2 regions of the Marinomonas sp. 63XJN7_7_ISO-PGPR-S23-202 genome follow, and region 2 is predicted to be linked to the other one. Evidence: predicted binding sites of a transcription regulator. Region 2 holds the regulator's gene; the other holds the start of a gene.
The links. Region 2 encodes sigma-54, which starts transcription at its own class of promoters, with help from an activator protein. Its sites were predicted from a motif close to TGGCACNNNNNTTGCTNT; they were not measured.

Region 1: glnK (P-II family nitrogen regulator) is a predicted target of sigma-54. The motif match lies at 3,834-3,851, and genes of this name have one in related genera.

Annotation. Positions count from the first base shown of each region.
Region 1 covers NZ_CM149677.1:728,203-740,377, reverse strand. Annotated here, with positions in the region: gene AC0VYG_RS03370 (bile acid:sodium symporter family protein) at 1-835, opposite strand, end outside; gene AC0VYG_RS03365 (YifB family Mg chelatase-like AAA ATPase) at 1,018-2,529, opposite strand; gene AC0VYG_RS03360 (TIGR02450 family Trp-rich protein) at 2,645-2,872, shown strand; gene AC0VYG_RS03355 (accessory factor UbiK family protein) at 2,886-3,281, opposite strand; gene glnK (P-II family nitrogen regulator) at 3,909-4,247, shown strand; gene AC0VYG_RS03345 (ammonium transporter) at 4,288-5,568, shown strand; gene AC0VYG_RS03340 (GNAT family N-acetyltransferase) at 5,731-7,278, shown strand; gene radA (DNA repair protein RadA) at 7,371-8,759, shown strand; gene AC0VYG_RS03330 (DUF1289 domain-containing protein) at 8,784-9,107, opposite strand; gene AC0VYG_RS03325 (COG3904 family protein) at 9,163-9,786, opposite strand; gene AC0VYG_RS03320 (CoA-acylating methylmalonate-semialdehyde dehydrogenase) at 9,973-11,463, opposite strand; gene AC0VYG_RS03315 (LysR family transcriptional regulator) at 11,630-12,175, shown strand, end outside.
Region 2 covers NZ_CM149677.1:2,886,974-2,899,148, reverse strand. Annotated here, with positions in the region: gene AC0VYG_RS13475 (carbon-nitrogen hydrolase family protein) at 1-389, shown strand, start outside; gene yjgA (ribosome biogenesis factor YjgA) at 509-1,042, opposite strand; gene mgtE (magnesium transporter) at 1,049-2,401, opposite strand; gene AC0VYG_RS13460 (HPr family phosphocarrier protein) at 2,410-2,679, opposite strand; gene AC0VYG_RS13455 (PTS sugar transporter subunit IIA) at 2,706-3,158, opposite strand; gene AC0VYG_RS13450 (RNA polymerase factor sigma-54) at 3,176-4,675, opposite strand; gene lptB (LPS export ABC transporter ATP-binding protein) at 4,763-5,488, opposite strand; gene lptA (lipopolysaccharide transport periplasmic protein LptA) at 5,489-6,019, opposite strand; gene lptC (LPS export ABC transporter periplasmic protein LptC) at 6,003-6,569, opposite strand; gene AC0VYG_RS13430 (calcium/sodium antiporter) at 6,569-7,531, opposite strand; gene AC0VYG_RS13425 (ABC transporter ATP-binding protein) at 7,758-8,501, shown strand; gene mlaE (lipid asymmetry maintenance ABC transporter permease subunit MlaE) at 8,498-9,283, shown strand; gene mlaD (outer membrane lipid asymmetry maintenance protein MlaD) at 9,285-9,758, shown strand; gene AC0VYG_RS13410 (MlaC/ttg2D family ABC transporter substrate-binding protein) at 9,779-10,399, shown strand; gene AC0VYG_RS13405 (BolA family protein) at 10,630-10,866, shown strand; gene murA (UDP-N-acetylglucosamine 1-carboxyvinyltransferase) at 10,890-12,152, shown strand; gene hisG (ATP phosphoribosyltransferase) at 12,154-12,175, shown strand, end outside.

The sequences.
Region 1 (12,175 bases), 2.2 Mb from region 2:
ACACGGTACCAGGAAGCGCCGCAATTGGTGTAAAAAACTTAAACGCGAGTGTTACCGCTAAAGCAGAATTTTGTAAGCCAACTTCAAAGGCTATGGTACGGCATACCCGTTTATCAAAACCAAGCAAATACGCAACCCAATACCCTAGCCCGAGCCCTATGCCATTATGGAGGATGACAGCAGCAACGACAGTAGGGCCAACTAAGGCCAAACGAGACACACTTGCCGATACCACAATCGCAATGATCAACATAATCGCGATCATAGAAACATAAGGCAAAAGTGGCTCAGCCTTACGAACGGCTTTATAAAACAAGGTATTAATCAATACCCCCGCTGTCACGGGCAACAAAATGATTTTTAACACATACAAAAAATTCGAAACCGTTGGAATGTGGACACTTTGTTCGACCATAAACGACATCAAAAGAGGCGTTAATACGACACTCAATAAAGTGGTGATTGCCGTCATAGAAATGGACAAGGCCACATCCCCTTTCGCTAAATAGCACATCACAGCCGAAGAGGTGCCGCCAGCGACACTGCCCACTAGTAACATGCCGATGGTGAGAGCTTGACCAAAGCCAAAGCAGTAGGCCGTTAAAAACGCCACAAATGGCATAATCAAAAATTGCAGTAAGACACCAACCAGCAACGCTTCACGACTCTTTAAGACTTTTTTAAAATCCTCAAGTGTCAGCGTTAAACCCATAGCCAACATAACTAAGGTTAGTAAAGAGACAATCTCGTCTTCAAAACCACTAAACCAAGCCGGTTTATAAAACGCTACTACGCTGAGCAACACAGCCCATACAGGAAAAAGTCGCAGAAACACTATCTATCTCTCCATACAAAACGATATTTGCTTTGGCGTCAGATAATAAATTCGACATTGCCATGCATTAACAAGTAGCCTATAAGAACACGAATTGTAACGAAATGATAACAACTCTGAGCAAAAATTAATCCAGCTCAGTAAAAAGCGTTTTTCTCATCGCAAATCCGCCCTCAACCACACTATGAAGACACCACCGCACTCAAGGTTTTCTCCATTTTGCGATAACTCAACGACTCCATTAAGTGGGCACGGGTGACTGGCGAGTCACTCAAATCTGCTAGCGTCAGCGCCACTTTTAAAACACGATGATAAGCGCGAGCTGAGAGCTTTAATGTTTCCAACGCTTGCTGCATAAACTGTTTGTCCTCGTCGCTCAATGCGCAGATGGCTTCTAGCTGGCGGCCACTCAACAAGGCATTTTGCACACCTTGTCTCTCCCGCTGCCTAGCGACGGCTCTTTCTACGCGCTGTCGAACACTTTCACTACTTTCCCCTTCTTCTTGGGCGTTAACCAAAACCCCCGATGGCAGAGGCGGCACTTCCACATGCAAATCAATACGATCTAAAAACGGAGCAGACAGTTTCTTTAAGTATTTTTGACTGGCACTGGACTGATAATAGTTTTGCTCACCGCTGTAGGCTTCATTACTGGCATTCATAGCGGCCACCAACTGAAAACGTGCCGGGTAGGTTACTTGACCACGGGCACGGGAAATATGCACTTCCCCGTTTTCTAATGGTTCACGAAGCACCTCAAGTACTTTTCGATCAAATTCTGGCAGCTCATCAAGAAATAATACGCCGCAATGTGCTAGCGACGCCTCTCCCGGTTTCGGTATTGACCCTCCGCCCACCAGAGCGGCGGCAGAACTCGAATGATGAGGCGAGCGAAAGGGCCGCTCCCCCCAATGCCACTCGGCCCCCATTTTTCGTCCAGCAACCGATTGAACTGAAGCAACCGCCAATGCCTCTTCTTCAATCATGGCCGGCATAATGCCAGGTAAGCGGGACGCCAACATGGTTTTACCTGTCCCTGGCGGCCCAATAAACAGTAAATTGTGGCGTCCTGCCGCCGCCACTTCTAGGGCTCGACGAGCTTGATATTGGCCTTTTACATCCTTCATGTCCTTATGATCTAAAGCCAGAGGCTCTGGCGGCGCAGGTACACAATCAGGTAAACGGGCATGTTTTAGCAAGTGAGCGGTCACTTGCGTGAGATGATTGGCATGAACCGCATCCCCTTCTACCAGAGCCGCCTCTTGTTGGTTTTCTGAGGGCAACACCAATTGTCGGTTCGCTTGATGACACGCAATAGCAGAAGGTAATAATCCTGAGACGCCTCTTAACTCACCGGACAGCGCCAATTCACCAATAAATTCGTAATCACGATAATTAACTTCTTCCAACTGCCCCGACGCCGCTAGCACACTAATCGCAATGGCAAGGTCATACCGCCCCCCTTCTTTGGGCAAATCAGCTGGTGCAAGATTAATGGTGACGCGCCGTGTCGGCCATTCGAAATGACTGTTAATGATGGCGCTACGCACACGATCTTTCGCTTCACGAACGGCAGCTTCTGGTAAACCAACAATGTTTAGAGAAGGCAACCCATTGGAAATATGGGTTTCTACGGTAACAAGAGGGGAGGCAACACCAACACGGGCGCGGCCATATATTGTGGCTAAACTCACGATCACTCCTTGATCTCGTTATTCTTTATGTAAACTCAACCTCTTTTTTGTCACGATAAGCATCCGAATTTCGCGCTCCTGCGTATCGAATAGAACACGAGACAATAATGAAGGCATGCAAGCATCTATGAATCAAATTAATCCCAAAAAGCTACTTTTATCAAAGTGGACATCCACATCGCCACAACAGAAAGAAAAGCATTTTCTTGTCACAGAGCTTATAAGAGACGACCAAGAGATCATCACGCAATGCGTCATCGAGGCCGTCCTCACTCATACACAGTACACAATTCCATGGCAGGATCTCAAGTCACCTGACCATTGGAAACAAGGCTGGCAATAACCCCACCAATACATTACGCGTCTTTTGTATCTGCTTTGTCTCCATCAGTCTTGTTTTCATCAGACTTGTCTGTGGATTTCTCTTGAGTCGCCTCAGCTTTAGGGGCGGCCTTCTTCGCGGGTGCTCTTTTAGTTGTGGTTCTTTTTGCGGGCTCTTTTTTAGCGGGTGCCGCTGCGGCCTTTTCCAATTCTTCAATACGAGCCTCTAGTGCAACTAAACGTTCTCGATATTTCGCCAGCATGGCAGACTGTAGTTCAAAGTCTTCGCGCGTTACCAAATCCATTTTTTTCAATGTGTTACGTGCAACCTGGTCTAACTGAGCGCGAATTTCTTCTTTGGGTAACTTCCCTAAAGTCTCAGCTGCTTGCTCAAGTCCACTACCCAGTTGCTTAATAAATTGATCAATCATTTCGCCATCTCCCCTTTTGTTTGCTGTGCATATATAAGTAAGTAAAATCTAGACAAACTAACAATAACATGACTCAGTGGCATTCTCTAAGAAGAAGCCGCCAAGAAAGCCAAACCACACCTTATTCATCCAATACTCTTTCCAAGAATGGCCTCTTTTCCTGTCTAAAAGTATAAAGATCATAAGACAAAGCGTCTCAAAGTTATCCTTTTATGACATAGAAAATTTACAAAGCACACAATCCATCAAACCGGGCATGCCTAGTTTTTGTGCAGCCCCACTCCTTCTTTTAAACCATAAACGAGCAGCAGTAGCGATAAGCGCTTTCGTCAGTCTCAAACCATTAGCGATATTCATCATTAAGAGCAAGGAGATAGTCAAATTCCTTTAAAATAGGTTCTACTCCAACTCAACCAACGCACCAGCACAAAGCACAAACACCGTGTCACACCCACCTAATTTGCACCAAAAAAGAGCAAAAATTATCTGATTGCTTGCTTATTTTCTTTACAATCCCTACAAAACCTTGACCATTCCGACTGATGTCATTTGTGGCACGCATATTGAATAGAGAGACTTACCTGCAACACGACACTAAGCCAGACTTTTTAAAGGAGATATGTGGATATGAAGCTTATCACTGCCATCATCAAGCCATTCAAACTCGATGATGTTCGAGAAGCCCTTTCAGAAATCGGAGTGCAAGGCATTACCGTGACAGAAGTAAAAGGATTCGGACGTCAAAAAGGCCACACCGAACTTTATCGTGGCGCAGAGTACGTTGTGGACTTTCTACCAAAAGTGAAAATCGAGCTTGCCATAGCCGACGATATGAAGGACCAAGTGGTGGAAGCCATTTCAAATGCAGCCAATACCGGCAAAATCGGCGACGGTAAAATCTTTATCGTTAACCTTGAGCAAGCCGTACGTATTCGTACAGGCGAGACTGGCGAAGACGCAGTCTGATCCACGATCGACTCTTATAAGCCTTTAAGGGGGGCGAAAAATGCAAAACAATATTTTCGAATTACAATATGCCATGGATACCTTTTACTTCCTTGTGATGGGTGCTTTGGTTATGTGGATGGCAGCGGGGTTTGCCATGCTAGAAGCGGGACTTGTCCGCTCTAAAAACACCACAGAAATCCTTACTAAAAACGTCGCTTTGTACGCCATTGCTTGTATCATGTATATGGTCTGCGGTTATGCCATTATGTATGGTGGCACTTGGTTCTTATCTGGCATTCAGTTAGATGGTGCCAGCAGTGCCGATACATTGGTCAGCACCGTGCTGGCGGAATCCGCTAAAGCGGGCTTCGATGGCGGCTCGGTCTATGCCGATGCCTCTGACTTCTTCTTCCAAGTTGTGTTTGTTGCTACGGCCATGTCCATTGTCTCCGGTGCCGTTGCAGAACGTATGAAGCTTTGGTCTTTCCTCGTCTTTGCCGTTGTAATGACAGGCTTCATTTACCCTATGGAAGGTAACTGGACATGGGGCGGTGGCTCTGTATTCGGTATGTATAGCCTTGGTGACCTTGGTTTCTCTGACTTTGCAGGTTCTGGTATCGTCCACTTAGCAGGCGCGTCTGCGGCATTGGCTGGCGTACTTGTACTGGGCTCTCGTAAAGGAAAATACGGTCCAAATGGCGAAGTTCGCGCCATTCCTGGTGCAAACCTACCACTGGCGACACTGGGTACCTTCATCCTTTGGATGGGTTGGTTCGGTTTCAATGGTGGCTCTGTGCTGAAGCTTGGTGATATCGTCAGTGCTAACTCCGTTGCTGTAGTATTCTTAAATACCAATGCCGCTGCTGCGGGTGGTGCTGTCGCCGCTCTATTGCTCGCTCGTATTTTGTTCGGAAAAGCGGATCTCACCATGTTGTTGAACGGCGCATTGGCAGGCTTGGTGGCCATCACGGCTGAACCTTCAACCCCTTCTGCTATTGGTGCCACACTCATTGGTGTTGTTGGTGGTCTCCTAGTCGTTATTGCCATCCTGACGCTAGACAAACTGAAAATAGACGATCCAGTAGGTGCCATCTCTGTTCACGGTGTGGTGGGTCTTTGGGGTCTATTAGCTGTGCCTCTAACAAACACAGGCACAACCTTCTTTGGCCAAATCGCTGGTGCAGTGACTATCTTTGTCTGGGTGTTTGTCACTAGTTTGATCGTTTGGTTGATCATCAAAGCCATCATGGGCGTTCGCGTCTCTGAAGAAGAAGAGTACGAAGGTGTTGATTTGTCTGAATGTGGTATGGAAGCTTACCCTGAATTCGCCAAAAACTAACACGTTCAGCTAGCTCTCTTTTTCACTGATTTGCTACTGCTCATACAAAACCTCGCCTCGGCGGGGTTTTCTTTTTTAGGGAATAAAAGCAGAATTAACGCTTTATAAAGTGACATTCATCCACATAACAGTAAGACTTGTCCAAAAGACACCATAGAGGCCATTATGCTTGAAGATATGCATTTAAAAATCCGTAATATAGAACATACGGATTACGAACAAGTAAAAGAACTGATGGACCAAGTCTATAACGACATCGGTGGGGCTTGGTCTGAGCACACCATTAGTAAACTCATTAACGACTTTCCTGAGGGACAAATTTGTCTTGAAGACCATGGGGATATCGTTGGTATCGCGCTCTCGGTTCAAGTGAGCTACCAACGTTTTAGTAACCCCCATACCTACGAAGACCTTATCGGAAAGAAAGAAACCATTCTCAATGATCGTAACGGCGATGCCATGTACGGTTTGGATGTATTAATTCATCCAGAATATCGTGGTTTCCGACTAGGACGTCGCTTATACGAGGCACGTAAAGAACTGTGCCGCCAACATAACTTGCGAGCGATCCTCGCGGGTGGTCGTATCCCGACCTATCACGAACATTCTGATGAGATGACCCCCGCAGAATACTTAGAAGCCGTCAGCGATCGTAAAATTTACGATCCGATTTTATCTTTCCAACTCTCTAACGATTTTCAAGTAACACGCTTATTAAAAAGCTACTTGCCTGAAGATGAGAAATCGGAGGGGTATGCGACGCTGCTTGAATGGAAAAACATCTTTTACGAACCAGAAACAACCGTCATTAAATCCCGTAAAACCCAAGTTCGTATTGGCGCGGTACAATGGCAAATGCGTGAGGTAGCAAATGTTGAAGAGCTACTCAAGCAAGTGGAATATTTTATTGATGCGTTATCGAGCTATAAAAGTGATTTCGCCCTTTTCCCTGAATTTTTCAATGCGCCCTTAATGGGGTTAAGCCCTGATCAAACCAATCAGACCGAGGCGGTACGCTTTCTTGCAAGCTTTACCGAGCTGTTTCTCACGGAAATGTCGCAAATGGCGGTCAGCTATAACATCAATATCATCACCGGCTCCATGCCCGTGATTGAAGAGGATGATTTATACAATGTGAGTTACTTGTGCCGCCGCGATGGCACCATTGAAGAACAAGGTAAAATCCATATTACGCCACACGAACGCCGCGATTGGGTTATCCAAGGAGACAATGAACTGCGCGTATTTGACACCGATGCAGGGCGTATCGGCATTTTGATTTGTTATGATGTGGAATTCCCTGAATTGGGCCGTTTACTGGCTGAGCAAGATATGGACATTTTGTTTGTGCCCTTTTGGACGGATACCAAGAACGGCTATCTACGTGTGCGCAATTGTGCTCAAGCCCGCGCAATTGAAAACGAATGCTATGTGGTGATTTGCGGTAGCTGCGGCAATTTGCCACAAGTCGAAAATCTGGATGTGCAATACTCCCAAGGGGCGGTTTTTTCCCCATCCGACTTCTCCTATCCACACGATGCGGTCATGGCGGAAACCACCCCGAATACCGAAATGCTGATGTTCTCTGATTTGGACTTGGACAAACTCAAACAAACCCGCAGCGAAGGGTCAGTAAACAACCTGAAAGATCGACGTTTGGATCTGTACTCCATTCAATGGAAAGGGAATAAGGATTTAGATTTGGGTTAGAATCGGCTATTACCCATAGTAAACTAAATATGTCATCCCTAGATCATGGCCTTTTTAAGGCCATGATATTTTTTAAAGACAGAAGACCCATTATGGCCAAAGCAAAAACAGCCTTTGTATGTAACGAATGTGGCGCAGACTACGCAAAATGGCAGGGACAGTGCCAAGCCTGTGGCGCGTGGAATTCCTTGTCGGAAATCAAACTCACCTCAGGCAAGACATCTGCCCGCGTTTCTGCCAGTCAAGACCCACGCTATCAAGGATATGCCGGATCTATTACGGGCATTCAGGATCTATCCGAAGTCGATTTAGGGGATGTACCTCGCTTTAGTTCAGGGGCAAGCGAGTTTGATCGGGTACTCGGCGGCGGACTCGTTCCTGGTGGTGTCGTACTGATTGGCGGCCATCCAGGCGCTGGGAAAAGCACCCTGTTATTACAAACCATGTGTTGGCTGGCGCAACAACAAAGCGCCCTTTATATCACGGGGGAAGAATCCTTACAGCAAGTGGCTATGCGAGCTCAACGGCTAGGTTTGCCAACCAAAAATCTAAAAATGCTTTCTGAAACCAATGTTGAAAGTATCCTAACCATCGCCCAACAAGTTAAACCGAAAGTCATGGTCATTGACTCTATTCAGGTCATGCACTTAGATGGAGTGGAATCGGCTCCAGGCAGCATCTCACAGGTACGCGAAAGTGCCGCTGTACTCACTAGGTTCGCCAAACAAACCCAAACCGCAGTCTTGCTTGTTGGACACGTTACCAAAGATGGTTCACTGGCCGGCCCAAAAGTGCTTGAACACATGGTAGATTGCTCGGTGTTATTGGAAGGATCGGAAGACTCTCGCTTTCGCACCTTACGCGGCATGAAAAACCGCTTTGGCGCGATTAATGAACTGGGGGTATTTGCCATGCTGGAAAATGGCTTACGAGAAGTCAAAAACCCAAGTTCTATTTTCTTAAATCGCAGCAATCATCCTGCTGCGGGCAGTCTGGTGATGGTCGTTTGGGAAGGCACTCGCCCGTTACTCGTTGAACTGCAAGCCTTGGTAGATGACTCCGCACTGGGTAATCCACGGCGAGTCACTGTAGGGTTTGATCATAATCGTCTGGCAATGCTACTGGCCGTCCTACACAAACACGGGGGGTTACTGACGGCTGATCAAGATGTCTATTTAAACGTCGTCGGTGGCGTTAAGGTATTAGAAACCAGTGCCGACTTAGCGGCCATTGCAGCCGTGGTATCAAGCTTTCGAAACCAGATATTACCCCATGATTTGGTCGTCCTTGGTGAAGTAGGCTTGTCCGGTGAGATTCGTCCTGTTCCGTCAGGGCAAGAACGCATCAGTGAAGCCGCCAAACATGGCTTTACCAAGGCAGTTGTTCCTAAAGCCAACTGCCCTAAGAAGCCCATTGAAGGGATGAAGGTGATTGGTGTGGATCGGCTATCGGAAGCACTCGATGCGATTTTTGATCGCTAACGGTAGATGGGACAGAAAGCAGGGTTAATAGAAGGGTTCTTGCGTTAACTCAAATAATTCGGCCTCGACTGGGGGTTCGCCCCCCTGATCTTCGATTATCTCTTCATCCATACCATAGGGTAAGGCTTTTTCAGAATGCTGATTAAGCCGTTCTTCTCGGGCTCGAAGTAAACGTTGGCGGCGCTGTTTACAGCGCTCCAAAATAATAAACCGTGCCTCATTTGATAAAGAAAACCATTCAAAGCGTTCTTCACGGCTACGCAAGCAGCCTTTACAAAACCCTTTAGCACTGTTCACACAGATACCACGGCAGGGGCTTTCAATGGTAAAAAGCTCAATCTGTTCCATTTCCCCTCCGTCTTACTTTTATCAAAAATCAATTTCCACCTTAAGAAAGCATAGCTTATTCGGTAATCAGTTTGTAATCGTACATCTCTTCTGGAGAGAGAAAATATACCCGATCCGCTGGTGCCGCCTTTAGAGAAAACCAATAAAAACGTTCGGGTACCCCCATAGACAAATAAAAATTGATGTAGGTCGCATTGATGGAATCACTCACATCGGTATTTTTAGGCAATTTACCCGACTCATCAATCCACGTATGCACCCCCACGCCGGCGCCCGCCCCAATGGTTCTTTTTACCCCACCTAAAAACAAATCCACTCCACCGGAGAGTACATAACCAGTTCGAGCAATATGAGTATTCAAACCAAGAGAGCGAATCAAGCGGGCACTTTCCATAACAGCTTCTTCATCGTCCGTGCCGGGGATATCGACCAGAACCAAATCCGTCACATTGGGGTGCTTGCGTATCATATTTTTCAGCTGTTCGGTTAGATTCCTACCAAGAATACCGGATAGATAGGCTTTGTTACCGCTCACATAAATTCGTAAAGGGTCTTTAGCGGCAACATCATCAATATGTGATGGTTCTGAGGCACAACTGGTCAATAAAAACACCGCACACAGCATGAGGGTTCTCGCCAGTACCACAAAAGGGGTCTGATTATTCTTATCCATAGTCATTCAACCAGCTCTTCTAATAATCTACGCTTACAGACAACACTTTTGGCTGACAATAAGTGTTCTTCTAGGCACTATACCACTGATTTTTTCAATAGTAGAATCCCGCCCTTCATCTTATATAAGACATAAAAAAATGGCCGCGACAAATGCGCGACCATTTTTCATACAGGATCATCGATAAATCAATTAAGACGGAAAGGCGAAACTCTTGCCTTCTCTCACGCCTGCAGAAGGCCAGCGCTGGGTGATGGTTTTTCGTTTGGTATAAAAACGTACTCCATCCGGACCATAGGCATGCAGATCCCCAAATAACGAACGCTTCCATCCGCCGAAGCTGTGGTACGCCACGGGAACAGGAAGAGGCACATTGATCCCCACCATCCCCACTTCAATGTGATCAGAAAAGTAACGGGCCGCTTCCCCATCGCGAGTAAAGATACAAGTGCCATTGCCATACTCATGGTCGTTGATCAACTGCATCGCTTCTTCCATGGTCTCCACCCGCACAACTTGTAACACCGGACCAAAAATTTCTTGCTGATAACTTTCCATTTCAGCCGTCACGTTGTCTATTAGCGTTGCCCCCACAAAGAAGCCATTTTCATAGCCTTTAACAACCGTTTGACGACCATCAACCACCACCTTAGCTCCTTGCTCTTCGGCACTGGTGATCAGGCCAACGACTTTATCTTTATGCTCTTTGGTAATGACAGGGCCAAAGTCGTTTTTCGCATCGGAATACTCGCCTACTTTTAAAGGCGCCATGGCCGCCGACATTTTTTCGATCAACGCATCCCCAGCCGCTTTACCAACGGTGACCGCAACAGACAATGCCATACAACGCTCACCAGAGGAACCAAAGGCCGCCCCCAGCAACTGGCTGACGACGTTATCCATATCGGCATCCGGCATCACAATGGCGTGGTTTTTCGCACCACCCAATGCCTGACAGCGTTTGCCATGTTTAGAGGCAGTTTGATAAATGTATTCGGCAATCGGTGTAGAACCCACAAAGCTCACCGCTTTCACACGCTTGTCTTCCAGCAAGGTGTCTACCGCCACTTTGTCACCATTAACCACATTAAACACCCCGGCGGGCAAGCCGGCCTCATGTAATAGCTCGGCAAGTAGCAGTGCGGCACTTGGGTCCCGTTCGGAAGGTTTTAATACAAAGGTATTGCCACACACAATGGCCATGGGGAACATCCAAAGCGGCACCATGGCAGGAAAGTTAAAGGGAGTGATCCCCGCGACAACGCCTAATGGCTGAAACTCGCTCCAGGAATCGATGCTTGGGCCAACATTTTTACTGTATTCCCCTTTTAATAACTCTGGCGCGCCACAGGCGTATTCCACGTTCTCAATACCACGTTGTAATTCTCCAGCCGCATCGTGGCAAATTTTACCGTGTTCACCACCCACTAATTCCCCGATACGATCGGCGTTTTCCTCTAACAAGGTTTTATAGCGAAACATAATACGCGCACGTTTCATTGGCGGGGTGTTGCGCCATTCAGGGTAGGCAGCTTGAGCAGCAGCGATGGCTTCTTCCACTGTCTCCTTAGGAGCAATGGCGACTTTTTTTGTCACTTCGCCTGTTGCGGGATTGAACACATCTTGCGTGCGCGAAGATTCTTGAGATGGCTTGCCACCAATCAAATGCCCTATGGTTTCCATGAATACTCCAAATAGTTATTTTCATATGGATGTCACAAAGACGGACAAATAAAGATAAGCCGCCCTAATATTGACATTACTATGCCAAGAGACTTAGATTAAAAAAAGTTGAATTTATTAACCCTTAGATAACGCTTTACTTAACTAATCAGAGGTCTTCACCATCATGAGTAAGCTGCAAGGACAAGTGAGTGACGCCGACTTACGCATTTTGCGGATCTTTAAAACGGTGGTGGAATGCGGTGGTTTCTCAGCGGCAGAGGTTGATTTAAACATCAGTCGAGCCGCTATTAGTATTGCCATATCGGATTTAGAGACACGGCTTGGCTTTCGCCTATGCCAACGCGGACGCTCTGGGTTCTCGTTAACCAATGAAGGCAGCCAAGTCTATGAGCATACCCTACAACTCTTATCTTCTTTAGAGAATTTTCGTACTCAGATCAACGCTCTCCACCAGCATTTGCAAGGTGAGCTCAATATTGGCATTACCGATAATCTGGTCACACTCCCTTACACTCGAATTACGCACTCTTTGGCGGCACTTAAAGACAAAGGCCCACAAGTCACCATTAATATTCGCATGATTCCACCAACCGATGTGGAACGCGGTGTGCTCGATGGTAAGTTGCATGTCGGCATTGTGCCCAATTTAAAAATTCTAAGTGGATTAGACTATCGGGATTTATACGAAGAAACCTCTCAACTGTATTGC
Region 2 (12,175 bases):
TATTTGAAGTCGATGGTTTTAAAGTAGGGCTGACCATCTGTTATGACGTACGCTTTCCTGAACTTTTTAGACGGCTATCCAAAGAAGGCGCGGAGCTTATACTTGTTCCAGCCGCTTTCACCTACGTGACTGGTAAGGCCCATTGGGATACTCTTCTGGCAGCCAGGGCCATTGAAAATCAGTGCTTTGTTATGGGGGTGAATCAATGTGGTTGGCATACTCAGACGCGTCAAACCTATGGGCACAGTGTTTTATATTCTCCAAATGGTGAGATGTTGAAACAGTTGCAAGAAGAGCCAGGGTATTTTGTGGGAGAGATAGACAAAAGCAGTCTACAGACATGTCGTACTAAAATGCCCTGTTTAGAGCACCGACGCTTTACAAGCTAAGCAAATAGTATTGAGTTCATAATAATTGATAAAGGCTCAAGAGAGCCTTTATCTTGCTTTAAGCGATGATGTTGATGACAATCTGTCAGGTTAGTAAAGTAAGCTAACAAAGAGGGAGGTTACTCTTTTAGTCCAAGTTTCTTTTCTTCAACATCACGAAGAAAGCGGAACAGCTTTTTGCGGTTGGTGGTTTTGCCATCTTCGGATACCTCTTTTTGAGACTGGCGAATAAGCTGTCTCAGCAGTTGGATGTCTTCTAATCCTGGATGATCTTCTAGGTATTGTGATAGCACTTCTTTGCTATGCTCACCGATCAATTCGTCGCGTTTTATTTCCAGTTGGTGGAATAATTTGTTATAGGCAGCTGAGGTTGTATCAAACATGGCAACTTGCTTGGCAATTGCTTCATGGTCTTCGGTACGCATTACCTTGCCTATGTATTGTAAGTGTCTTCTCATCGCTTCTCGTTGCTTGATGCGATCAGCTTCGGCAAGGGCATCTCTGAGTGTTTCTGACATCACAACTTTTTTTTGCTGATTTTTGCTCAGTGCTAACAGTTTCTTACCGACTTCTTGCAGGGCTTCCATTTCGCGTTTGATCTGCGTTTTACTCTTAGGGATGTCGTCTTCATTAAATTGATCAAAGTCAGTCATGGGAACCTATACTAAAAAAATGGTGGCGAGACCAAGGAAGGCTAAAAAGCCGACTACATCGGTCACGGTAGTCAAAATAACACTGGCCGCTAAGGCGGGGTCGATACCAAGTTTTTTTAAGAAAATTGGTAAAAGAGTTCCAGTAAGAGCGGCAATCAAAAGGTTGATGATGGTCGCCCCCGCAATGATATAGGCAATCTTGAGGTTGTCAAACCAAACTGCTGTCAGTATGGCAATAACGGTTGACCAAAGAAGACCATTGAGTAAACCAACAATCAGTTCCCTGTTTAGTAACCAACGCATATTGGCAGAGCCAATCTGATCCAAGGCGATCCCGCGTATGACCAAAGTAAGAACTTGAGAGCCGGCGATGCCTCCCATGCTGGCAACAATGGGCATTAAAACGGCCAGCGCAACAACTTGGTTGAGAGTGTGTTGAAAAAGACCGATGACGTACGAGGCAATAAAGGCGGTGATTAAGTTGATTCCTAACCAAACAGCACGACGGCGAGTGGTTTTCATGATTGGCGAGAAAGTGTCTTCGTCGTCTTCCAAACCGGCCATACTGAGCATGGAGTGTTCGGCTTCATCCCGAATAACATCGACCACGTCATCAATGGTAATACGCCCAAGTAGCTTTCCCGTACTGCGATCAATAACGGGGGCGGAGACCAAATCCATTTTTTCAAACACTTGGGCGACTTCGCTTACGGATGTGTCTGAGTGGATGGCGGTGTGGTCTGTCTCCATAATGTCTCGTACAGTGGTTTTTGTATCACAGACTAGGAGTTTGGCTAAGGGAAGCGTTCCCAAAAGTCGGTTTGAGCGGCTGACAACTAACAGGCTATCTGTCATGTCAGGAATTTGTTTATATTGTCGAAGGTAACGAAATACTCTGTCCAAGGTGACGTTAGGGCGAATGGTAATGGTGTCTGTGTTCATTAAGCCACCGGCGGAGTCTTCCGAGTAGCTTAATAAGGCCTCAACTCTTAGTCTGTCCTGAGGAGGCATGGATAAGAGGACTTCACTTACCACCTTGTCTGGCAGGTGTTGCAGTAAGTCGGCTAAATCATCGCTTTCAAAGTGTTCAGATACGGCAACCACCCGCTGGGTGCTCATATTCTCTAGAAACTGTAGGCGTATGTCTTCGTTTAGGTATTGAAGAACCTCGCCTTGGTTTTTGTCTTCAATGAGTTCCCAAAGCTGCTTACGTTCTTTAGGGGGAGAGGATTCTAAAAGGCTAGCAACATCTTGTGCGGGTAAAGCGCCATTTAATAAATAGCGCGTTTGTAATGTGGCGCCAGACTCTAAAGACTCTGTGACCGTTTGTAGGTGGGCGAGTGTATTTTTATCTGGCATTGTTGTCCTTATTCATCTTCCCCAAAGCGATCATTGATTAATGCAATAATGGCCTTGATGGCATCTTCTTCATCTTCACCATTGGTTTTAATGGTGATGTCCGTGCCCTTGCCAGCAGCTAGCATCATCATTGCCATAATGCTTTTACCATCGACATTACGCCCGTCTTTCTCGATGGTAACATCGCAAGAAAAGCGAGAAGTGGTTTCGACTAGTTTTCCTGCGGCTCGTGCATGAAGGCCAAGTTTGTTGATAATGGTGACAGACTCTTCCAACATACCTTTTTCCTTAATTAAGATTAAATCTAATTCAATAATGATTCTAACTCAGTAAGAAGGGCTTGATTGGTCTCGGCCGCTCTTAATTTATTGAGTTTTTCGGTAGATTGCGCCAGCTCGGCAATTTCTGATAGGGTCGATAAATGGTTGTCGCATTCGCTTGGCGGCACAATCAAAGCAAAAATTAAATCCACATTTTTCTTGTCCACGGAGTCGAAATTAATGGCGGATTGCAATGACATGACAACTAGAGCTGTGTGGTTGGCACTCTCCAAACGGCAATGGGGGATGGCAATGCCATTGCCTATGCCAGTACTGCCAAGTTTTTCACGTCCTAGTAATGCATCATAAACTGCTTCGTTGTCGCAATGTAACCGGTTTGATGCAACTTCAGCAATACTTTCTAGTACGCGTTTCTTGCTGATAATATCTTGTTTGGCGATAACGAGTTCAGCTTTTAATATAGATTTCAAAGGCATAAAGAAATGTATCCGTATTAGATGAGTCGTTTGCGTTCATTGGAAGGCGGAATATTCATCGCCTCACGATATTTTGCTACAGTTCGCCTAGCAACCTGAATACCTTGTTCCGCTAAAATACTGGCTAGTTTGTTGTCACTAAGCGGTTTTTTGGCTGGTTCTTCGCTAACGAGCTTCTTAATCATAGCTCGAATAGCGGTCGAAGAACATTCCCCTCCAGAAGCGGTATTGACATGACTGGAGAAAAAATATTTCAGCTCAAAAATGCCTTTAGGAGTATGCATGTATTTCTGTGTGGTTACTCGAGAAATAGTAGACTCATGCATGCCGACCTCTTCTGCGACATCATGAAGCACCATAGGTTTCATAGCTTCTTCACCGAGTTCGAAGAAGTCGATCTGTCGATTCACAATGCAACTAGTGACTTTTAGTAAAGTTTCATTGCGGCTTTGCAAGCTTTTCATGAACCATTTTGCTTCTTGCAAGGAGTTTTTGATGTACGTGACATCTTCTGATGTGGAAGCTGTTGCTGCCATGGCGGAGTAGGTTTCGTTTATCTTAACCGGTGGCAGAGCGTCATTATTCAGTTCAACTTGCCAGACGTTATTGCGTTTTCGTACAGACACATCGGGGATAACATAATCGGTATCGTCCGTGTCAATGATGGACCCTGGTCGAGGATTAAGTTGCTGGATCAGTTCAATCACTTCTTTGAGCGATTCTTCCTTTAGTTTTGTTTTTCGGCTTAATTGAGTGAAATCTCGATTACCAAGCAGAGGGAGATAGTTGTCTACTAAATTATAGGTGCTCTTATACAAAGGGTGCTCGCGGAACAGTTCTAATTGAACTAACAAGCAATCACGCAGATCAATAGAGCATACACCAACGGGATCAAAACGTTGTAAGCGGTGTTGAACCGCAATGACCTCATCAAGCTCAAGGTCTTCAAGTTCAGAGGTCAATGACTCCCAAATTTCATCTGGGGAAATGCTTAAATACCCATCGGACTGAACACACTCAATGATGGCGTAAGCAATCTCAATATCCCTATCTGACATGTGGGTGAGGTTGAGCTGCCAAATTAAATGGTCTTGAATGCTTTCTTCTGGTGCGTTACGACTTTCAAAATCCCCATCATTTTCATAGCTGTTGGAGTGGCTGACAGACGCTGCTGAATTTTGGTAGGTATCGTCCCAATCGCTGTCAATGGATAGCTCTTCTGGAATACTATCGGTCCATTCTGATTCGACCTTTGCTTCTTCGCTGCTGTTTGACTCAACCTTTTTTTCAGACGCGTGTGTGTTGTCGCTATCACTATCGCGTTCTTTCAATGCTGATGGGGCATCACTAGAAGTGTATTCCTCATCATCAATTTCCAGTAGCGGATTAGACTCTAAAAATTCATGGATCTCCTGTTTAAGATCCAACGTTGAAAGCTGCAGTAAACGAATGGCTTGCTGCAACTGTGGCGTCATGGTCAGTTGTTGACCAAGCTTTAATTGTAAAGACTGCTTCATAGAGCAACTCTTTTATCGTTAAGTTGAAAGTAAGAAAGATGGAACAAGTTATGCATGTTACTCCCTTTGAGTTGCAAAAATAAGAGGTTATAAGCGGAAGTCGTCACCTAAGTAGACTTTTTTCACTTGTTCGTTGTTGATAACGGTATCGGCATCCCCTGATGCGATGATGTGTCCATTACCAACAATGTAGGCTTTATCACAGATGTCGAGAGTTTCTCTGACGTTGTGGTCGGTAATTAACACACCAATACCACTTTCTTGTAAATGCCTGATAATGAGCTTTATATCGCCCACTGAAATAGGATCCACACCAGCGAATGGCTCGTCAAGTAATATGAACTTGGGGTTCATCGCGAGTGCCCGGGCGATTTCAACTCGGCGACGCTCCCCCCCAGACAGCGCCATACCCAAGTTAGAGCGAATGTGAGTAACATGAAATTCTTTTAATAAGCTTTCTAATCGCTCTTTTCTTTGGGCTCTATTAAGCTCTTTTCGTGTTTCAAGAATGGCGTAAATGTTGTCTTCTACCGACATTTTTCTAAAAATAGACGCTTCTTGCGGGAGATAGCCTATGCCTTTTTGAGCACGGGTATGCATGGCATATTTGGTGATGTCCTGGCCATCGATAAAGATGCCGCCGGCGTCATTGGTGACCATGCCAACGATCATATAAAAACAGGTTGTTTTACCCGCGCCATTCGGTCCGAGTAAGCCAACCGCCTGGCCTGATTCGACAGAGAGGGAAACATCTTTAACCACTTGGCGTTTTTTATAACTTTTTGCGAGATTTTTTGCTTCTAAAACGGCCATTTACTTCTCTTTTTTCTGTGGTGATGCTTGTTTTTTTTCGGTTTGTGGCTGTAGCGTCATGGAAACTCGGCCTGATCCTTCTTTCTCGGCGCTGAAGGTGCCATTTTTGATGTAGTAGACAATATGGTCGGCGGTGATTTTGTCATCCATTCTGTTTAAGTAGCCGTCCCCAAAAATTTCCACTTTGGACTGAGCGGTTTTATAGATGACTTTATTACCACGACTAATCATCATATTACCTTGCCAATCGATTTGTTGGCTAAATTTGGCAGGGTGGCCCGTTGCAATGAGTTCGGTGAATTTACGCGTCTTAGGATTGGTGATGACTTTCAGATACTGGGCTTGAATTTCAATCGAACCTTGTTTTACAAATACGTCACCTGTATAGACGGCTTCGCCTGTTTTTTGATCAAAATGGGCTTGATTGGACTGTATATTTAATGGTTTGCTTGTATCATCTGGAAGCGCTAGTACCCATTGGCTTACGAATAAGCCGGCTAAGAAAGTACATACCTTAATGTGTTGCTTCATACTGTCCTCTTACAGATCCTGTCATTTTAACTTCTTCTGTGTTGATATAAGTGACAATGACATCGGCAGATGTTTCGCCTTGTGTTGAGTATATTTTTGCATTTCCTGTACTCGTAAGTGACTGCTGTTTATCTAAATAACGAATATTGTCCGCTGTTAGTGTGATGTCTGGTGAGTCTACGTAATGTTTTACGGCTGATGCATCATCAGTTAGTAGAATATCACTACTGCCATCTTCAATTATCCCTTTTTTTCCTTGTGCTTCCCAGTTCCCCGTTTTTTCAACTCTTTTTACCTTTGGGTTTTCGAGAAGTGTCCTTGCACCTTTGTTGTAATGTAGAGCTCTATCTGCGGTTAAGGTTTCTATCAGTTTGCCATCTTGGTCAAATTCTGTGGCGTGTATTTTTGTAATGAAGTAATCGGGGGTGCTACTCAGATTGTCGGTTTGAAGCAAATTTTTATTATCAGATGAGCCAGCCCAGAAAAAAAGAGTAACGATCGCAATGCCGCCAGCCCCCAGTAGTAGTTTTTTGTGGCTTGCTTTGATCATTAGACAGAATCCCCTGTGCTAACGAAGAAAATATAGACAGCGTACGAAACGAGTAAGGGAATGGCTATCCAGCGAGGAATGCTTTGGTTTTTGGTTTTGGCAAATCCATAGATGAGTAAGGACAAGGCAACCGTTAAACCTAGAACCCAATAGAAATCTCGTCCCGATGTGGTTTGATCAATCACGCCTGGTGCGATTAACGCGGGCAGTGGTAACACTGTCGCCAAGTTGAACATATTTGAACCTAAGATGTTGCCAATGGCGATATCATGATGGCCTTTACGTACACTACTGATTGATGCAGCTAGCTCAGGTAGGCTGGTGCCGACGGCCACGATAGTTAAACCAATCACCATGTCGCTGACACCAAGAGCGGAAGCAATACCGATGGCTCCCCAAACAAGCAGTTTCGAGCTGCCTATCAGAACCACTAGACTGACAAGTGAAATGCATAGGGATTTGCCGACAGGGCTGCCATCATCCTCGGGGAGCTCACTGGAAAGTTGCTCTTCAAGGTTTTTGCTGCCTTTTAGCATGACGATCATCATGATAATAAACATGAAAACTAATACGATACCGTCTGAAAAACTTAAGGTACCATCATGAAGTAACCAGCCAGTAACCAGGGTGATGGTTAAAACAAGGGGGACCTCCTTACGCATCAAATCTTTCGTAACCGGGACGGCGGAGAACAACAGAGTGGCGCCGAAAACCAGCGCGATATTGGCAATGTTAGAACCTAATACGTTACCGATAGCAATGCCTGGCGCATTATCAAATGATGCAATCGCCGACACAACCATTTCGGGCGCAGAGGTGCCCAGTCCCACCAAGATTACTCCAATAACAATGGGGCTCACTTCTAGTTTTTCGGCAACGAGTGCCGCATGTTCAATGAATTTATCAGAACTAATAACCAGCAAGACTAAGCCTGCAATTAGAGCAGCGGAAAACAGCAGCATAACCTCTTATTTACTCTCGAATCAAAAAGATGTCCCATTTAATGAGGTTTGCTGTGTAAATTCAAGACTTGATCTTTGAAACAATTTCGATTCCGTTTATTGCGCGATTCTATTTTATAAGGGCGAGTGTTAGTATCAGCAACTATTATATTGGGAAAGGATAGGTGAGTCCGTGCTGGATAGGTATATAAAAGTACAGAATCTTCGCTTTTCAAGAGGGGAGAGGGTGATATATGAAGATGTGTCGCTGGATATTCCTCGTGGAAAAATCACCGCTGTGATGGGGCCAAGTGGAACCGGAAAAACGACTCTCTTAAAGCTAATCGCTGCGCAGCTTTATCCAGACAGTGGTCATGTTTTTGTTGATGGGCAGGATATTCATTCTTTGTCTCGTTCAGATTTATATAAAGTCAGAGAGAAAATGGGTATGCTTTTTCAAAGTGGTGCCTTATTCAGTGATATGTCTGTTTTTGAAAATGTCGCTTTTCCTCTGCAAGAACATACCAATTTTGATGCGAGTAAAATCGAAGGTATTGTGCTCGAGAAATTGCACAGCGTGGGGTTGCGAGGTGCGGCAAAGTTATTCCCTTCTGAATTGTCAGGGGGGATGGCTAGACGTGTCGCTCTTGCTAGGGCGATCGCATTGGACCCTGAGTTGGTTATGTTTGATGAACCATTTACGGGTCAAGATCCCATTTCTAAAGGGGTTCTAGTCGAGCTGATTCGTCAATTAAATGATGGGTCTGGTATTACTTCAATCGTGGTGTCCCATGACGTAGAAGAGTCCTTATCCATTGCAGATCATGTCTGTATTTTGTCTGGTGGTTATGTCATTGCTCAAGGGACACCCAGCGATATTCGTGCCTCTGATGATGCGCAAGTAAAACAGTTCTTAAATGGGGAGCCTGATGGTCCTGTTCCATTTCATTATCCGGAAAGTGTTGCTGATGAACAGAGGAGTCAAAGATGATAAATAGTTTGATTTCTTTGGGCGCTGGTTTTTTAGATTGGCTGGAGGCAGTTGGAAGAGCGGGAATATTTATTGTTCAAAGTCTTGTGCGTTTACCTGTTCGATTAGGGGAATCTATTAATCTTTTGATTCGCCAGTTGTATTCAGTGGGCGTGCTGTCTCTGGTTATTATCATTGTATCCGGTACTTTTATCGGAATGGTATTATCCCTACAAGGTTATAGTATTTTGGCAAAATTTGGCTCATCAGGGTCTGTTGGTCAATTGTTAGCCTTGTCTTTGTTACGTGAATTGGGACCTGTGGTGACGGCGTTGTTGTTCGCTGGTCGAGCTGGGTCATCGCTTACTGCCGAAATAGGTTTGATGAAGGCAACAGAGCAGCTCTCCAGTTATGAAATGATGGGGGTGGATCCTTTACGTCGTGTGATTGCGCCGCGATTTATTGCTGGTGTGATTTCCTTGCCTTTGCTTAGTTTTGTATTTTCGGCGGCGGGTATCATTGGCGGTATGCTTGTCTCTGTTGGTTGGCTTGGTGTGAGTGATGGGGCGTTTTGGACCCTTATGCAGCAATCCGTTAACTTTGATACGGATGTCATGAATGGCGTAATCAAAGCGGTAGTATTTGCTGTTGTGGTGACTTGGATCGCTGTCTATCAGGGCTATGAATGTGTTCCGACATCAGAAGGGATTGGGAAAGCGACTACTCGAACCGTCGTTTTGGGTTCATTGTCTATTTTAGCATTAGATTTTATTTTAACCGCTGCGATGTTTGGAGATTTTTAGGATGAGAAGTAAGCGCGTTGAGTTATTGGTAGGTTGTTTCATTGTTTTGGGGGTCGTGGCTTTTGTTTATCTTGCCATACAAGTAAGCGGATTGGCGTTTACTGGCAAAAAAGATACTTATCAGGTTGTGGCTGAATTTAATGATATCGGTGGTTTGACAGATCGTGCCAAAGTAACCATTGCCGGTGTTACGGTGGGGCATGTTGTCTCCATTAGCTATGATAAAAAGCTTTACATGGCAAAAGTCACCATGGCAATCGATTCGGATATCAACAATATTCCTGTAGACAGTTCCATCGCTATCCTGACAAGTGGGTTGCTGGGTGAGAAGTACCTCGGTATTACGATCGGGGCGGATGAGAAAGTACTGAAAAATGGCAGTCAGATATATGATACTCAATCTGCTTTGGTGTTAGAGAATTTAATTAGTCAGTTCTTGTTTAATAAAACTAGTCAGTCTGACTCGAAAAAGTAATGAATTGGAGTACTTAGACCATGTCAAAGATAATAAACGTGATGTTTTTAGTAGGGGCGCTGTTTTCGTCCCTAGTTTGGGCGGATAACGATGAGGGCGCTCGTGATACCGTCGTTAAGGTTGTTAACGAGTTTCGCACTCAGATTGTGGCCGATAAAGCTGAGCTTAAAAACAACCCTGCGTTATTGTCCAAAAAAGTAGATAAAATTCTCACTCCAGTGGTTAATTTTGATGAATTCGCGAAGAGAGTGATGGGTCAGTACTATCGTAGAGCGACTCCTGAGCAGCGAGTGCGTTTTGCCACCGTCACTAAGGAAACCTTGTTGAAAACCTATGGTGGCTCTTTGTTGGACTTAGACCCTAACAAAATTAAAGTATTGCCATTAGGTCCTCAAAATCGTAGTGATGAAGTTAGAGTGGATGTTACCTTTCAGCGGGAAAACGGTAAGGTGATTGATATTAACTTCTACATGGAAGACTATGGCAACAATAACTGGAAACTGAGTAATGTGGTGGTTAGTAATATCAATTTTGGACTGACCTTCCGCAAACAGTTTGGTGTGATGATGCAGCAAAATAGATACAATATTGATGATGCCATCACAGCTTGGAAGGATTCTTTGTCTAAAAAACAGTCCTAGTTTGCATGTAAATCAGCAAGGCACTGAATGTTCTTGCTCACTGATTTCAAATAAAAAATCCGAATTCTTTGTGCTGAATTCGGATTTTTTTGTTTTTGACTGCTCGATCAAAGATTACTTGCGAAAACAGACGGCTTTTTTACGCTGAGTTGTAAGGATGGGTGTTAAGAAGTTGGTAAGACTAGGGTAGAATGTCTTCATCTGTAAATATTTAAAAAACTGGAGTGACTGTGAACGCAAGTGAAGTTAAAGCACTTTTAGAATCCACTATCAACGATTGCAAGGTCATTGCCGAAGGTGAAGGTTGTAATTTTAGTATTATCGTTATCTCTTCGGAGTTTGAGGGTATGTCTACCGTAAAAAGACAGCAGCTTGTTTATGCTCATCTTCAAGATGCCATCTCTAGCGGCGCAATTCATGCCGTCACCATGAAAACACTGACGCCACAGCAATACAGCGCACAATAAATTCTAAAAAGAGAGTGGAATGTATGGATAAACTACTGATTTCCGGTGGTGTTAAGCTCAATGGTGTTGTACGTGCGTCAGGTGCTAAAAATGCGGCTCTACCTATTCTAGCTGCCACTTTGCTAACAAAAGAGTTAATCACAATTAAGAACTTACCGCACCTTCATGATATTACGACCATGTTAGAGTTGTTAGGCTCCATGGGGTGTGGTGTGGTGGTTGATGAAAAGATGAGTGTTCAGTTGGATGTTTCGACATTGAACAATTCAGAAGCGCCCTATGAATTAGTCAAAACAATGCGTGCCTCAATTCTGGTTTTAGGGCCGTTGGTCAGTCATTTTGGTAAAGCAACCGTTTCTTTGCCTGGTGGGTGTGCTATAGGGAGTCGACCTGTTGATTTACATCTGCGTGGTTTGGAAGCCATGGGGGCAACGATTGAAGTGGAAGGTGGCGATATTGTTGCCAGTGTTGATGGTCGTCTAAAAGGTGCGCGAATTTTCTTTGATAAGGTTACTGTCACCGGAACAGAGAACTTATTAATGGCGGCGACGTTAGCAGAAGGTACAACCATTTTAGAGAATGCGGCCAAAGAACCAGAAGTGGTGGATCTTGCTGAATGCTTGATTTCGATGGGAGCCAAGATAACAGGGCAGGGGACAGATACCATTACCATTGAGGGCGTAGAGACCCTGCATGGTACCACCTATCCAGTTATGCCTGATCGCATTGAAACGGGCACATTCTTGGTCGCGGCAGCCATTACTGGTGGCAAAGTGCGTGTCATTGATACCGATGTGAAGTCATTAGAAGCGGTCCTGGCAAAATTGGAAGAGTCTGGTGCGAAGGTGACTTGTGGCGATGACTGGATCGAGTTGGATATGGCGGGCCAGCGACCTAAGGCGGTTAATATTAGCACCGCACCTTATCCTGCTTTTCCAACGGATATGCAGGCTCAGTTTGTAGCGCTTAACTCTGTCGCGACAGGCGTTGGTAGCGTTGTAGAAAATATTTTTGAAAATCGCTTTATGCATGTGAACGAGATGGTTCGTATGGGGGCTGATATCGAGATCAATGGCAATACTGCCATCGTTCGCGGTTGCGAAAAGCTAACAGGGGCCCCCGTTATGGCGACGGATTTGCGTGCGTCAGCAAGCTTGGTGCTGTCTGCTTTAGTGGCAGAGGGAGATACAAAGATTGATCGTATTTACCACATTGATCGCGGTTATGAATGTATCGAAGAAAAATTTGGTTCTTTGGGCGCGAAAATTTCACGAGTAGTAGATTAATATGAGTAATACCTTGACTATCG